3 regions of the Mesorhizobium sp. CNPSo 4689 genome follow, and region 3 is predicted to be linked to each of the others. Evidence: riboswitches for the same ligand, from Rfam matches in the RefSeq annotation. Region 3 holds a riboswitch; each other region holds the start of a gene.
What was found. A riboswitch is a leader RNA that binds a small molecule or an ion and turns the genes downstream of it on or off. The one in region 3 is predicted to bind cobalamin.
Positions count from the first base shown of each region.

Region 1: it holds a riboswitch for cobalamin, as region 3 does, so the genes downstream of both, metE (5-methyltetrahydropteroyltriglutamate--homocysteine S-methyltransferase) here and AC04SI_RS20960 (ABC transporter ATP-binding protein) in region 3, are expected to answer to the same signal.
Region 2: it holds a riboswitch for cobalamin, as region 3 does, so the genes downstream of both, AC04SI_RS00680 (aromatic ring-hydroxylating oxygenase subunit alpha) here and AC04SI_RS20960 (ABC transporter ATP-binding protein) in region 3, are expected to answer to the same signal.

Region 1 is NZ_JBWLUZ010000023.1:35,529-39,401, forward strand. Features, by position in the region: partial or broken gene AC04SI_RS23745 (adenosine kinase) at 1-100, shown strand, start outside; cobalamin riboswitch at 1,578-1,777, shown strand; partial or broken gene metE (5-methyltetrahydropteroyltriglutamate--homocysteine S-methyltransferase) at 1,897-3,873, shown strand, end outside.
Region 2 is NZ_JBWLUZ010000001.1:138,692-142,564, forward strand. Features, by position in the region: gene AC04SI_RS00665 (ABC transporter ATP-binding protein) at 1-786, shown strand, start outside; gene AC04SI_RS00670 (DUF680 domain-containing protein) at 866-1,105, opposite strand; gene AC04SI_RS00675 (DUF680 domain-containing protein) at 1,183-1,389, opposite strand; cobalamin riboswitch at 1,905-2,106, shown strand; gene AC04SI_RS00680 (aromatic ring-hydroxylating oxygenase subunit alpha) at 2,221-3,468, shown strand; gene AC04SI_RS00685 (FAD-binding oxidoreductase) at 3,488-3,873, shown strand, end outside.
Region 3 is NZ_JBWLUZ010000017.1:92,296-96,168, forward strand. Features, by position in the region: gene AC04SI_RS20955 (ABC transporter substrate-binding protein) at 1-890, opposite strand, end outside; gene AC04SI_RS20960 (ABC transporter ATP-binding protein) at 922-1,704, opposite strand; cobalamin riboswitch at 1,893-2,101, opposite strand; gene AC04SI_RS20965 (efflux RND transporter periplasmic adaptor subunit) at 2,482-3,615, shown strand; gene AC04SI_RS20970 (FAD-dependent monooxygenase) at 3,612-3,873, shown strand, end outside.

The DNA of each region.
Region 1 (3,873 bases), on a different contig from region 3:
CGACCTAGGCTCACTGGCCGCCGGACTGGTGATCCAGCAGATCGGCCCAAGGCCGAGGCAGACCCTGCGCCACGAGGCGGAACTGGCGGGGTTGCTGTAGGTGAAGCGGCAAGACCAGATCCACCCGGTGCAAGCTGTTCAATGAACAGCGCGGGCAAACAGGGATCTCAGGATCCGAGGCAGTAGGATGAAGGCTATGTCGGCACCTTTCGAGACCGGCAAGTGGCGGCGCACCTGACCAGATGACTCGTGGGCCGCTTGACTGGGCGTCAAGCTTGATGCCGCGCGTGCAGTGGGGGATTTTTTGAACAGTCTCCTCTGAGCGACTGCTGGGTTGCTGCTGTTTCAATCTCGTCCCGACAAAGCGCAGTCCTCCGAATCCCGGAAGCGGCGTCGCATCTCCGCGCCGCCCGAGGGGATCACCGTAGTGCCTTCACTGCCGCTTCGACATCTTTGTTTTCTACACACTTCAGGTCTGCATGATGGGTGACATGCAGCAACTCGGAACTGGCCCAGCCAGCTGTCGGGGGGGCGTCAGGAGGCATAGCGCCTCGAAAAGCGCTCCTCGACGCCCTGATATTGTCCTGCAGAGGCATCGACCGCCCTATCCATCGTCGCACCCGCTTCGGCCATGGGCAGCCCTATTCTGCCTCATCTGCTGCGCGCTTCACCCGGCGGACAGCAGACAGCGAAGCCTCCACGGCCGCGAAAATCTCGCGACGGCGGCTCGATTGCACGACCGGCCCGCCATTTTGGGGAGACGTCCAGTGCTGCTGCCTGGCGTCGACCTCGCCCTTCATCTATTGACCGCATGTTGCCTCGTCCTCTGAGCCGGCCAAGCCTCCCGACAGCCGGATAGATGATGACGATCCCCTCCCTGAGAATCTCTCGATTGAAAGCGTGACGATCTACGCCGTCTTATTTCCTCCGGCCTATCGCGTTCCGTCTGCGGTTCTGCCGAGCACGCGGCGAAACGCAGTCACTCTACCGTGCAACACTCAACGGAAATACGACAGGCGCACCAGAAATGGTGGGGTCTGTGTCAAAGATTTCTAGGCAAGCCCTCGAGAGCGAAACGGCATCTCTTGGTTTTGGCGTGAGCAAGCTTTGCCTTTTTGGCGCTCGCACGCTTCGAGGTTGGACCCCCGCAGCCGATCCCGTGTGTATGAGTGTAATGTGTGCAGAGCCGGATATTCCAAATGCGGGCAGAAACTGTCTGACCTGAGAAGAGACATAGGCACGTTGCCGATACGTCTTGCGTCTTGGCCTTTGGATTTCAGGAAGTCAGGGATGTGGGCCCCTCGATTCGGCGCTGAGGATAGCCATTGATGATCGCCCGCATGTAGGGATCGGATCGACGCCGCCGATTTGGCAGGCCGCGGTAGGCTCGAAGAGCAAGCCGGCCGGAGTTCTCCATGTCTACTGGGCATCGGGCGGTTCGATGTGTGGTCTGATTTACCAGTCGATCCGCGGGTTCGCAGTTACTCGCTCTTGTTGCGGCCTTTTGCGAAAACACCAACATTTCACATAATGACATAAACATTTCTTTATGCGACATTGACACACGGTTCCTGCTGTGGTTGTCTGCATGCCGTGGTTCTCCGTACGGCACTGCCGCATGGAGCTAAGAGGGAAGCCGGTGCGAGGCCGGCGCTGCCCCCGCAACTGTTAGCGGCGAGCCAACCCCACTCATGTCACTGAGGCGAACAGCCTCGGGAAGACGGGGAGAAGCTATGACCCCGCGAGCCAGGAGACCTGCCACGACGAACTATGTCCACGGGCGGGGTGTCTCGGTGGCCGCAGCAGCCCGGCGTTCGTGCCGGTCTACGAGGCGCCTTCTTGTCCCCCACGCCCCAACCATCGGGGTATGGCATGACTGTCTCTCAGCAAATTCCTGTGGCAACGCTCGGTGTGCCGCGGTTCGGTCGCCGGCGGGAACTGAAATTCGCGCTTGAAAGCTACTGGGCCGGAAAGTCTTCCGCTGCCGACCTTCTCACGACGGCGAAAGCGCTGCGTGCCGCCAACTGGGAAGAGCAGCGCGATCGCGGGGTGTCGAAAATTCCCTCGAACGACTTCTCGCTCTACGACCATGTTCTCGACACTGCAACTATGGTCGGCGCCGTGCCGCCCCGATACGCCTGGAGTGGCGGCGAGCTCCCGCTCGACATCTACTTCGCCATGGCGCGCGGAGACCAAGGTCACACGGGGAGCTGCGGGCACTCTGGTCACGAGCGTGGGGCTGGCCCTGCCCTGATCGCGATGGAAATGACCAAATGGTTCGACACAAACTATCACTACATCGTGCCGGAACTCGACGATGATCAGACGTTCGCCCTCTCGTCGACGAAACCGGTCGATTACTTCCTCGAGGCTAAAGCCCTCGGCATTCACACACGCCCAGTCATCCTCGGACCTGTCACCTTCCTCAAACTGGCGAAGTCACCTGCCGACGGTTTCAATCCCATCGCCTTGCTGCCGCGGCTTCTGCCCGTCTACGAGCAGCTCCTGCGGAGGTTGAAACTGTCGGGAGCCGATTGGGTGCAGATCGATGAGCCAGCCCTTGTGCTGGATCTAAACCCGAACGAACGAGCTGCGTTTGAATTCGCCCTCGGGCAGCTGTCGAAGGCCACTCCCGAGCTGAAGATCATGCTGGCTACCTATTTCGGGGCGCTGGGGGACAATCTCGAGACGGCGATTTCGCTGCCCGTGGCCGGCCTGCATCTCGATCTATCACGCGCTCCCGAGCAGTTGGAGACGGTGGGTCGGCTCGCGCCTAAGGATCTGGTGCTGTCGCTTGGCTTGATCGATGGCCGCAACGTCTGGCGCGCGAACCTGCCCTCCATTCTCGATCGAATCAAGCCGATTGTCGCCGGCTGGCCCTTGGACCGCGTCGAAATTGCACCTTCGTGCTCGATGCTGCATGTGCCCATGGACCTTCGCATGGAGACGGCACTTGATGCCACGATCAGGTCGTGGCTCGCCTTCGCGGCGCAGAAGACCGACGAACTGGTAGTGCTGGCGAGGGCGCTGTCCGAAGGCAGGGATGTAGTGGCAGACGAGTTGACAGCTTCTGCCGAGGCTGCGGCTGCTCGCGCAGCGTCCGCAAAGGTTCATGATCCGCTTGTTGAAGGTCGGATCGCCGGCATTGACGACAGCATGAAGCAACGAAAAAACCCTTTCCTCGTGCGTTCCACGGTCCAGGCCCGCACGCTAAGCCTGCCTCCGTTTCCAACGACGACCATAGGATCATTCCCGCAGACGCCTCGGGTGCGCAAGGCCCGTTCCGCCCACAGGAAGGGCGAGCTCAGCTATCTCGACTACGACAGCTTCCTGCAGAACGAGACCAAGATTGCCATTCGCTGGCAGGAGGAGATCGGGCTGGACGTGCTGGTGCACGGCGAGTTCGAACGAAACGACATGGTACAGCATTTCGGCGAGCAACTGTCCGGCTTCGCCTTTACCCAGCATGGCTGGGTGCAAAGCTATGGCTCCCGCTACGTGCGCCCCCCGATCATCTTCGGCGACGTATCGCGCCCCAATCCGATGACGGTGCGCTGGTGGCAATTCGCCCAGTCGCTTACGCAAAAGCCAGTCAAGGGAATGCTCACAGGCCCTGTGACCATTCTTAACTGGTCTTTTGTCCGCGACGACATTCCCCGCTCCGAGGTCTGCCGGCAGATCGCGCTCGCCATTCGTGACGAGGTGACTGATCTCGAAAGCTGCGGCGCAAGAATAATCCAGATTGACGAGGCGGCGTTTCGCGAAGGCTTGCCGCTGCGCAAGCGCGACTGGAAAGTCTATCTCGACTGGGCGGTCGAATGCTTCCGGCTGGCCTCGACGGGTGTAGAGGACGCGACCCAGATCCACACTCAC
Region 2 (3,873 bases), on a different contig from region 3:
ATCGACAAGCGCGTGCGGCAGGCGGCCGAGATCCTGCAGCTGACCAAATATCTCGACCGTCTGCCCAAGGCGATGTCGGGCGGCCAGCGCCAGCGCGTCGCTATCGGCCGCGCCATCGTGCGCAATCCGAAAGTGTTCCTGTTCGACGAACCGCTGTCGAACCTCGATGCGGCACTGCGCGTCGCCACCCGCATCGAGATCGCCAAGCTGAAGGAATCGATGCCGAATACGACGATGATCTACGTCACCCACGACCAGGTCGAGGCGATGACGTTGGCGGACCGCATTGTCGTACTCAAGGAAGGCCATATCGAGCAGGTCGGCACGCCGATGGAGCTCTACAAGCGACCGGGCAATCTGTTCGTCGCCCAGTTCATCGGCTCACCGGCGATGAACATCCTGCCGGCGACGGTCGACAAGACCGGCACCCCGACCGTCGTCAGCCATGTCGGTGGCCGCAAGGCAACGGTGCCGATCGCCACGCCGGCGTCGGCGAAGGGTGCTGCGGTCAGCTTCGGCGTGCGGCCTGAGGATCTGGTGATTGCTACCGGCGCGGACTATCTGTTCGAGGGAACGGTGGACTATGTCGAGCAACTCGGCGAGGTCCAGCTCGTCTATGTCGATATCGGCCGCGCCGACCTGCCGCTGGTGACCAAGATGCCGGGCAATGTCGAGGTCAAGCGCGGGGCGACACTGCGGCTGAGCGCGGACGCCGGCGACCTGCATATCTTCGACGCGGACGGCCACTCCTTCTCGCTCCACGCGCCGGAAGTGAAGGCGGCCTAACGTCAGGCCATTCGGCATCGCATAAAAACAAGAGCGGCGGGCCAGGCCCGCCGCTCTTGTTTGCTAGCAACTTCGGCGGTTAGCGATTGCCGAAGAGGTTGCGGTCGCTGCCCTGGGGCGCTGACTTTTGCACGTCGCCCGACGAATTCAGCAGCTTGTAGACCGGCGACTCGGTGTTGCGCACCGACGAGGTCTGCGTGGTGTCGATGTTGGCGGTCGTCTGCTTGTTGACGGCACTCGAACCAACACTGTCGTTATTGGCATAGGCGCTGCCAGCGGCGATCAGAAGCGCGGCGGCGGTAAGGACAATCTTCTTCATTTTGGGCACTCCTGGATTTCAGATCCCGGAGCGGCGGACTTGACCGCCGCTCTGCGTCTCGTCTTGGGATCGACTGTTTAGTTGTTGCCGAAAAGGTTGCGGTCGCTGCCCTGAACGACGGGCTGGTTGTCGGCATGGGCCGGCTTCTGGATCGAAGCGGTATGCGAGCTGTCGACTGCGGCGGCAGGCTGGTTCGCACCGTTGGAACCATAATTGTCGCTACCAGCGAAGGCGCTGCCGGAAATGGCCAGAAGGGCGGCGGCAGTGAGAACAATCTTTTTCATTTTTTATACTCCAGTATTTTCAGTTTTTTCGTCCGTCTAGCGGCGTGTCTTGGGAAGAAAATCGCGTCGTTCGGACAGCCCCGATGTGGGAAAGCCAGGTGGCGGTTTCCAATCACGAAGTTGTTTCGCTTGGACCATGACTCTGCATCTTGAAATTGTACCAGAGCCTACTACCACCAAGCTTTTTATCAACTTTATCAATTGGTTATCAAAAAGCCACCTATGCATCACCAACAGTGTCGGAGTGCCAGCGTTCACACCGTCCTGCACGCACCGTCAACAGAAACGAACCGTTCGGTTCGATTTCAGAATCCTCTAATAGTCACTTTTTGATACTATTAACCCTTTCGACGCCGGCTAACTCCCGATCGGCTGGCGATTCGTGACGGGCGCCAAGTGCGGCAAAAGCGGGAGATCGGCCTTCCCTAGGAGATGGGCTGCGGTATTCACATTCCGTGTCGCGCCCGCATGGATACGATGTCGCTTTCATGCCGCCACCGAACCGGCCGTCGTGATTAGATCATGGCATCTCAGGTGCCGCTTGGTGACGACGAAGCGGAGAATTGGGAAGCCGGTCAAAACCCGGCGCTGCCCCCGCAACGGTGGTGGAGTTCAAGTCGCAACGGGAGACCACTGGGCCACAAGCCTGGGAAGGTGTCGCGACCGTCCGCAAGGACACTCCAGAGCCCGGAAACCAGCCCGAGATTTCTAGACTCGACTGATCGCGGTGGGCGGTCAAGAGGTGGATGGTGCATGTCCGGCCTGGCGCCGGGTTGCCGCTAATCTTTCCTCCATCACCACCAGTTCAGTCCTTGAACACGAGGACAGGACATGGATGCGCGCAACGACATGCTGAGGCTGCTGCACAGCCGCAAGCAGGGCTACTCGCTGGAACAGCCCTTTTACACCGACGCCGATTTCTTCAAGCTCGACATGGAACTGATCTGGTATCGCGACTGGCTGTTCATAGGCCATGACTGCGAACTGCCGAAGCCCGGCAGCTTCATCACCGCCCAGATCGGCGACTATCCGGTCGTGCTGGTGCGCGACCAGCAAGGCAAGATCAACGCCTTCCACAATTCCTGTCGCCATCGCGGCAGCCGCGTCTGCAACACCGAGAAAGGCACCGCTGCCAAGCTCGTCTGCCCCTATCACCAGTGGACCTACGAACTCGACGGCCGGCTCCTGTTCGCCCGGCAGATGGCCGATGGTTTCGACAAGAGCCAGTTCAGCCTGAAGCCGGTCGCTTGCGAAAGCGTCGGCGGCTACATCTTCATCTGCCTGGCAAAAGAGCCCGCCGACTTCGCGCCGATGCGCGCCATGATCGAGCCCTATCTGCTGCCGCACCGACTGCGCGAGGCGAAGGTCGCCTTCGAATCGACCATCGTCGAAAAGGGCAACTGGAAGCTCGTCTGGGAAAACAACCGCGAGTGCTATCACTGCGCCGGCAACCACCCCGAACTCTGCAAGACCTTCCCGGAAGCGCCGACGGTGACCGGTGTGCAGGGCGCCGACAGCGACCCCGAAATGCTGGCGCACTGGGCGAAATGCGAGGCGGCGGGCCTCCCTAGCAAGTTCCGCATCGACCCGGCCGGACAATATCGCGCCACCCGCGCGCCGCTGCTGCGCGATGCCGTCAGCTATACGATGAACGGCAAGCGGGCAGTGACGAAGAACCTGTCCGACACAGTCTCGGCCGACCGGATCGGCACCTTGATGCACTATCACTACCCGACGACATGGAACCACATTCTCATCGACCACGCGGTGACCTTCCGCGTGCTGCCGATCAGCGCCACGGAGACCGCGGTGACGACGAAGTGGCTGGTCCACAAGGATGCGGTCGAAGGCGTCGACTACAACCTCGAAGAACTCACGCATGTCTGGACCGAAACCAACGATCAGGACCGCCGCATTGTCGAGGAAAATGCCTTCGGCATCCTGTCGCCGGCTTATGAGCCCGGCCCCTATTCGGAACTGCATGAGGGCGGCGTCATCCAGTTCGTCGAATGGTACGCGGCCTTCATCGGCCCGCGCCTTGCCGAAGGCGGCCGGCCGGCGCTGCGCAGCGTCGCCTGAGGGGTGGGGGATGAACGCGATGACCGACCTCGGGCTTTACCGCCACCTCGACGAGATGGCGCCCTGGAACGACAGGCTGCAGGTGTTGGAGGTGATCGGCGTCGCCGACGAGGCGCCCGACGTCAAGACCTTCACCTTCCGCTCCGACAACCAGACCTGGTTCCGCTACAAGCCGGGCCAGTTCGTGACGCTGGAACTGCCAACCGCCGGCGGCCCGCTGATGCGCACCTACACGCTGTCGTCGTCGCCGTCGCGGCCGTTTTCGATCGCGGTGACGGTGAAGGCGCAGGCCGGCAGCCTCGGCACGCGCTGGATGTTCGATCATCTGAAGCCAGGCACCCACGTCAAGGCCTATGGACCGGTGGGCGACTTTTCGCTGCACAGCCATCCGGCGGCGAAATACCT
Region 3 (3,873 bases):
TTGGCGGGTCCTGGTGTCAGTTCGGCATAGCGCAGTGCTACAAAGCGCTCGTTCTTGACCGCGTCGGTCTCCTTCATCGCCGGATGCGCCTTCAGGAAGTCGAGCAATTTCTTGTAGCCGCCGCCATCCTGGTAATCGAGCAGGATGAGGAATTGCGGATTGCGCGCCGCCACCGTCTCCCAATCCGTCGTGCCCCAGCTCATCTCCATGTCGGCCATGACGTTGTCGCCGCCGGCAGCGGTGATCATGGCGTTCGGTACGGCGAACTTGCCGGCGGTGAACGGCTTGTCCTCGCCGGAATCGTAGAGGAACACCCGCGTGCCCTTGGTGCTGCCGACCTTGGCGATGATCGCTGCCAGTTGCGCCTTCCAGCCCGAAACAAGCTTGTCGGCCTCAGCCTCCTTACCGAAGATCTTGCCCAGCTTTTCGACGTCGCCGTAGAGCAGGTCCATCGAGGCGGCGGGACGGTCCTTGTCGAGATGGACGCAGCTTTCGGTCAGCACCAGCGTCTTGATGCCGTGCGGGGCGAGCGTGTCGGGCGTCACCTCGCCGCCCGGCTTCATGCCGTAGTACCAGCCGGCGAAAAAGAAATCGGGCTCGACGGCAACGAGGTTCTCCAGCGTCGGATACTTTGGCGCCAGTTCGGGGATCGAGCCTTGCTTGAATTCGGGACCGACCTTGTACCAGCCGGTGATGCCGGTCAGGCCGACGATCGATGGCTGCAGCTTCAGCGCGAAGGCCATCTCGGCCATGTTGAGATCATGGATGACGGCGCGCTTCGGCGGCCCATCGAAGGAGAGCTTCTTGCCGCAGCTGTCGACGGTGACCGGGAAGGCAAAGGCCACCGAAGCGACGAGCGAAAAGGCAAGAGAGAGGGCGAGGCGTTTCACGAGGTGGCTCCTTGGTTGAGGAAATGTCCGTTCAGGATGGCGAGGCGGCGCGGTTGGGAACGTCGAAGACGGTGAGTTCGCGGTCTTCGGTCGGATGGCGCAGGCGGAAGACATCTATGCCGAACACGTCGCGGATGAGCTGCTGGGTCAGCGCCTCGCGCGGCGGCGCCAGCGCATGCAGCCGGGCGTCGTTCATCACCGCGACCCGGGTGGCGAAGGGCGCCACCAGCGCGAGATCGTGCAGCACCGCGACCACGCACATGCCGAAGCCGGCGACCAGTTCGAGCAGCTCGCCGCGGGCGCGCGGATCCAGATGGTTGGTCGGCTCGTCGAGGAACAGTATCTTTGGCTCCTGGGCGAAGGCTCTAGCCAGTTGCGCGCGCTGACGCTCGCCGCCGGAGAGCGAGCCGATGCTGCGGCCGAGCAGCGGCAGCAGCCCCGTCCGGCGCAGCGCGTCGACGACGATGTCGCGATCTTCGCGCAGGCGCCTCATGCCGGCATGCGGGACGCGGCCAAGCTCGACATAGTCGATCAAGGCGAGCCGCGGATCTGGCTGGTCGGTCTGGCCGACGGCCGCCATGTTGAGCGCCCGCTCGGCCGGCGTGATCCGGTCGAGACGGCGCCCCGACAGACGCATCTCGCCGGTGCTTGGCTGCAGCGCGCCGCACAGCATGCGCAAAAGCGTGGTCTTGCCGGCGCCGTTGGGACCGATGATGGCCAGGCGATCGCCTGACGCAACCGACAGGCTTACCCCATTCACCAGGCGGCGGCCATTCGCCGTCGCGCTCACGTCGCGGGCTTCGAGCAGCATCATCGGCTCAGCCCCGGCCTCGAAGCGGGGATGCGAGCCAGCCCGGTTGAATCGCGGCAAAGCGGGCACACGATGATGCGATGGATGGAGGCTTCCAAATTTCCGTCACTTTCCAAAACTGGCGACGGAAGGAAGCTGGGCCGATCGGACGACAGACCGATGGCTACGTCTCCTCCCGGCACACCCCGTCCGGTCAACTCGTGCTGATGGCAGGTCTCCTGGCTCGCGGGTCTCGGCTTCATCCTGCCTTCCCAGCCTTGCCGGCCAGTGGCATTTGCGGATGTTGCTCGCCGCTTACAGTTGCGGGGGCAGCCACGGCCTCGACCCGAAAGCGGGTCTCACCGTGTTCCCTTTTCACCCCTCGCCTTTCGGCTCGGGGACCATCATTTTTCTACCGTAGGTTTCCCCTGATCGCGCCGCAATGGTTTTTTGATTGCAGGCATCGGTTCGCCTTCGGTAGGCTGCATATGTAATAACATTACGTAACAAGCGCTGCCATATGCTGTCAACACCAGCGGCCGACGTTTCCTCTTTCCCTCGATGTCCAGGCATATCGACAGGCCCGGCGTCTTGGGGGGCTGGCGCCAAAACATCGGAAAACTTTCAGAACCCGATCGGGATTTCAGGGCCCGAAAAGGCGAATAGGATCGTGCTGGTCAAGACGGGCGCCGGTCCCTGGGATCAAACTTAATGATCGCCCCGGTTCTTCTCCGGCCAATGGGATCTTCGGCTAACGCGCCCTTGCCCGGCGCAGGCCGCAACATCGGGTAAGGAGACAACATGACACTCTTGCACAACAGGCGCGGAAAGCATCGTCTCGTCGCCGCATCCTTGGCAGCACTTGCCTGCGCCGCCGCAGTCGTCTGGTATGGCGCAAAGGGCGAGGCCGCGGCGGTCGAACCGCACGTGCCCGAAGCCAAGCTTGTCCGGGCCATGGCGGTGAAGCCTGCCCCGCAGGCCGACGAGCGCATCGCCATCGGCGAGATCCGGCCGCAGCGCGAAAGCGATCTTGGCTTCCGGCTGTCCGGCAAGCTCGTGCAGCGCTCAGCAGAGGTCGGCCAGATGGTGAAGAAGGGCGATGTCCTCGCCCGCATCGAAGACCAGGACTATCGCAACCGCCTCGCCAGCGCCAAGGCCGACGTCGCCGCCGCCGAGGCCGTTCTGGTCGAAGCCAGTGCCGCCGAGGCCCGCATCGGGGCACTTCTCGCCAAGGGCTTTGCAACAAGGGCCAATCACGATGCAACGCTGAAGAGCCTGCGATCGGCCGAGGCCAAGCTTGAATCGGCAAGGATCGGCTTCGAGATGGCCAGGGACCAGCTCGCCTATACCGAGTTGCATGCCGATTTCGATGGCATGGTGACCGCGACCGGCGCCGAAGCGGGCCAAGTCGTCAACGCCGGGCAGATGGTGGCGCGGGTCGCCGATCCAGCGGCCCGCGACGCCGTCTTCTCCATCGCCGAGGCAGCCTTCTCGACCGGCGGAAATGCAAGGCGTCCCCTTGAAATCAAGGTCTCGCTGCTGAGCAATCCGGCGATCGCGACAATCGGCGCCATCCGCGAGGTCGCACCGGTGGCCGACGTCGCGACCCGCACCTTCCAGGTCAAGGTCTCGCTGCGCGACACCCCCGACGAAATGCGCTTCGGCAGCAGCGTCGCCGGCCGCGTCAACACGATGAGCGCCCCCGTCGTGGTCCTGCCGGGAAGCGCGCTGTTCGACAAGGACGGCAAGCCCGCCGTCTGGGTGGTGGCCGCGTCCTCGACTGTGGAACTCAAGCCGGTCGCCATTGCCCGCTACGAGACTGACCGCGTCGTCGTCAGCGACGGCCTTGCCGAGGGCGACATTGTCGTCACCGCCGGCGTCAACCGGCTTCGCGAACACGAAAAGGTTCGCCTCACCGAAGGAGTAACCAGATGAGTGCCTCGCAGACTCAAGTGCTGATTGCCGGCGCCGGGCCAACCGGACTGACGCTTGCGCTGTGGCTCACCCGCCTCGGCGTCCAGGTGCGTATTTTCGACAAGGATGCAGGCCCGGGCGAAACCTCGCGCGCGTTGGCCGTTCAGGCCCGCACGCTGGAATTCCACCGCCAGATCGGCATCGTCGACGACATACTCGCCGCCGGCGTCAGGGTCGAGCAGCTCACCGTGCGCACGCCGGCCGGCGTCGCCGCCAGGC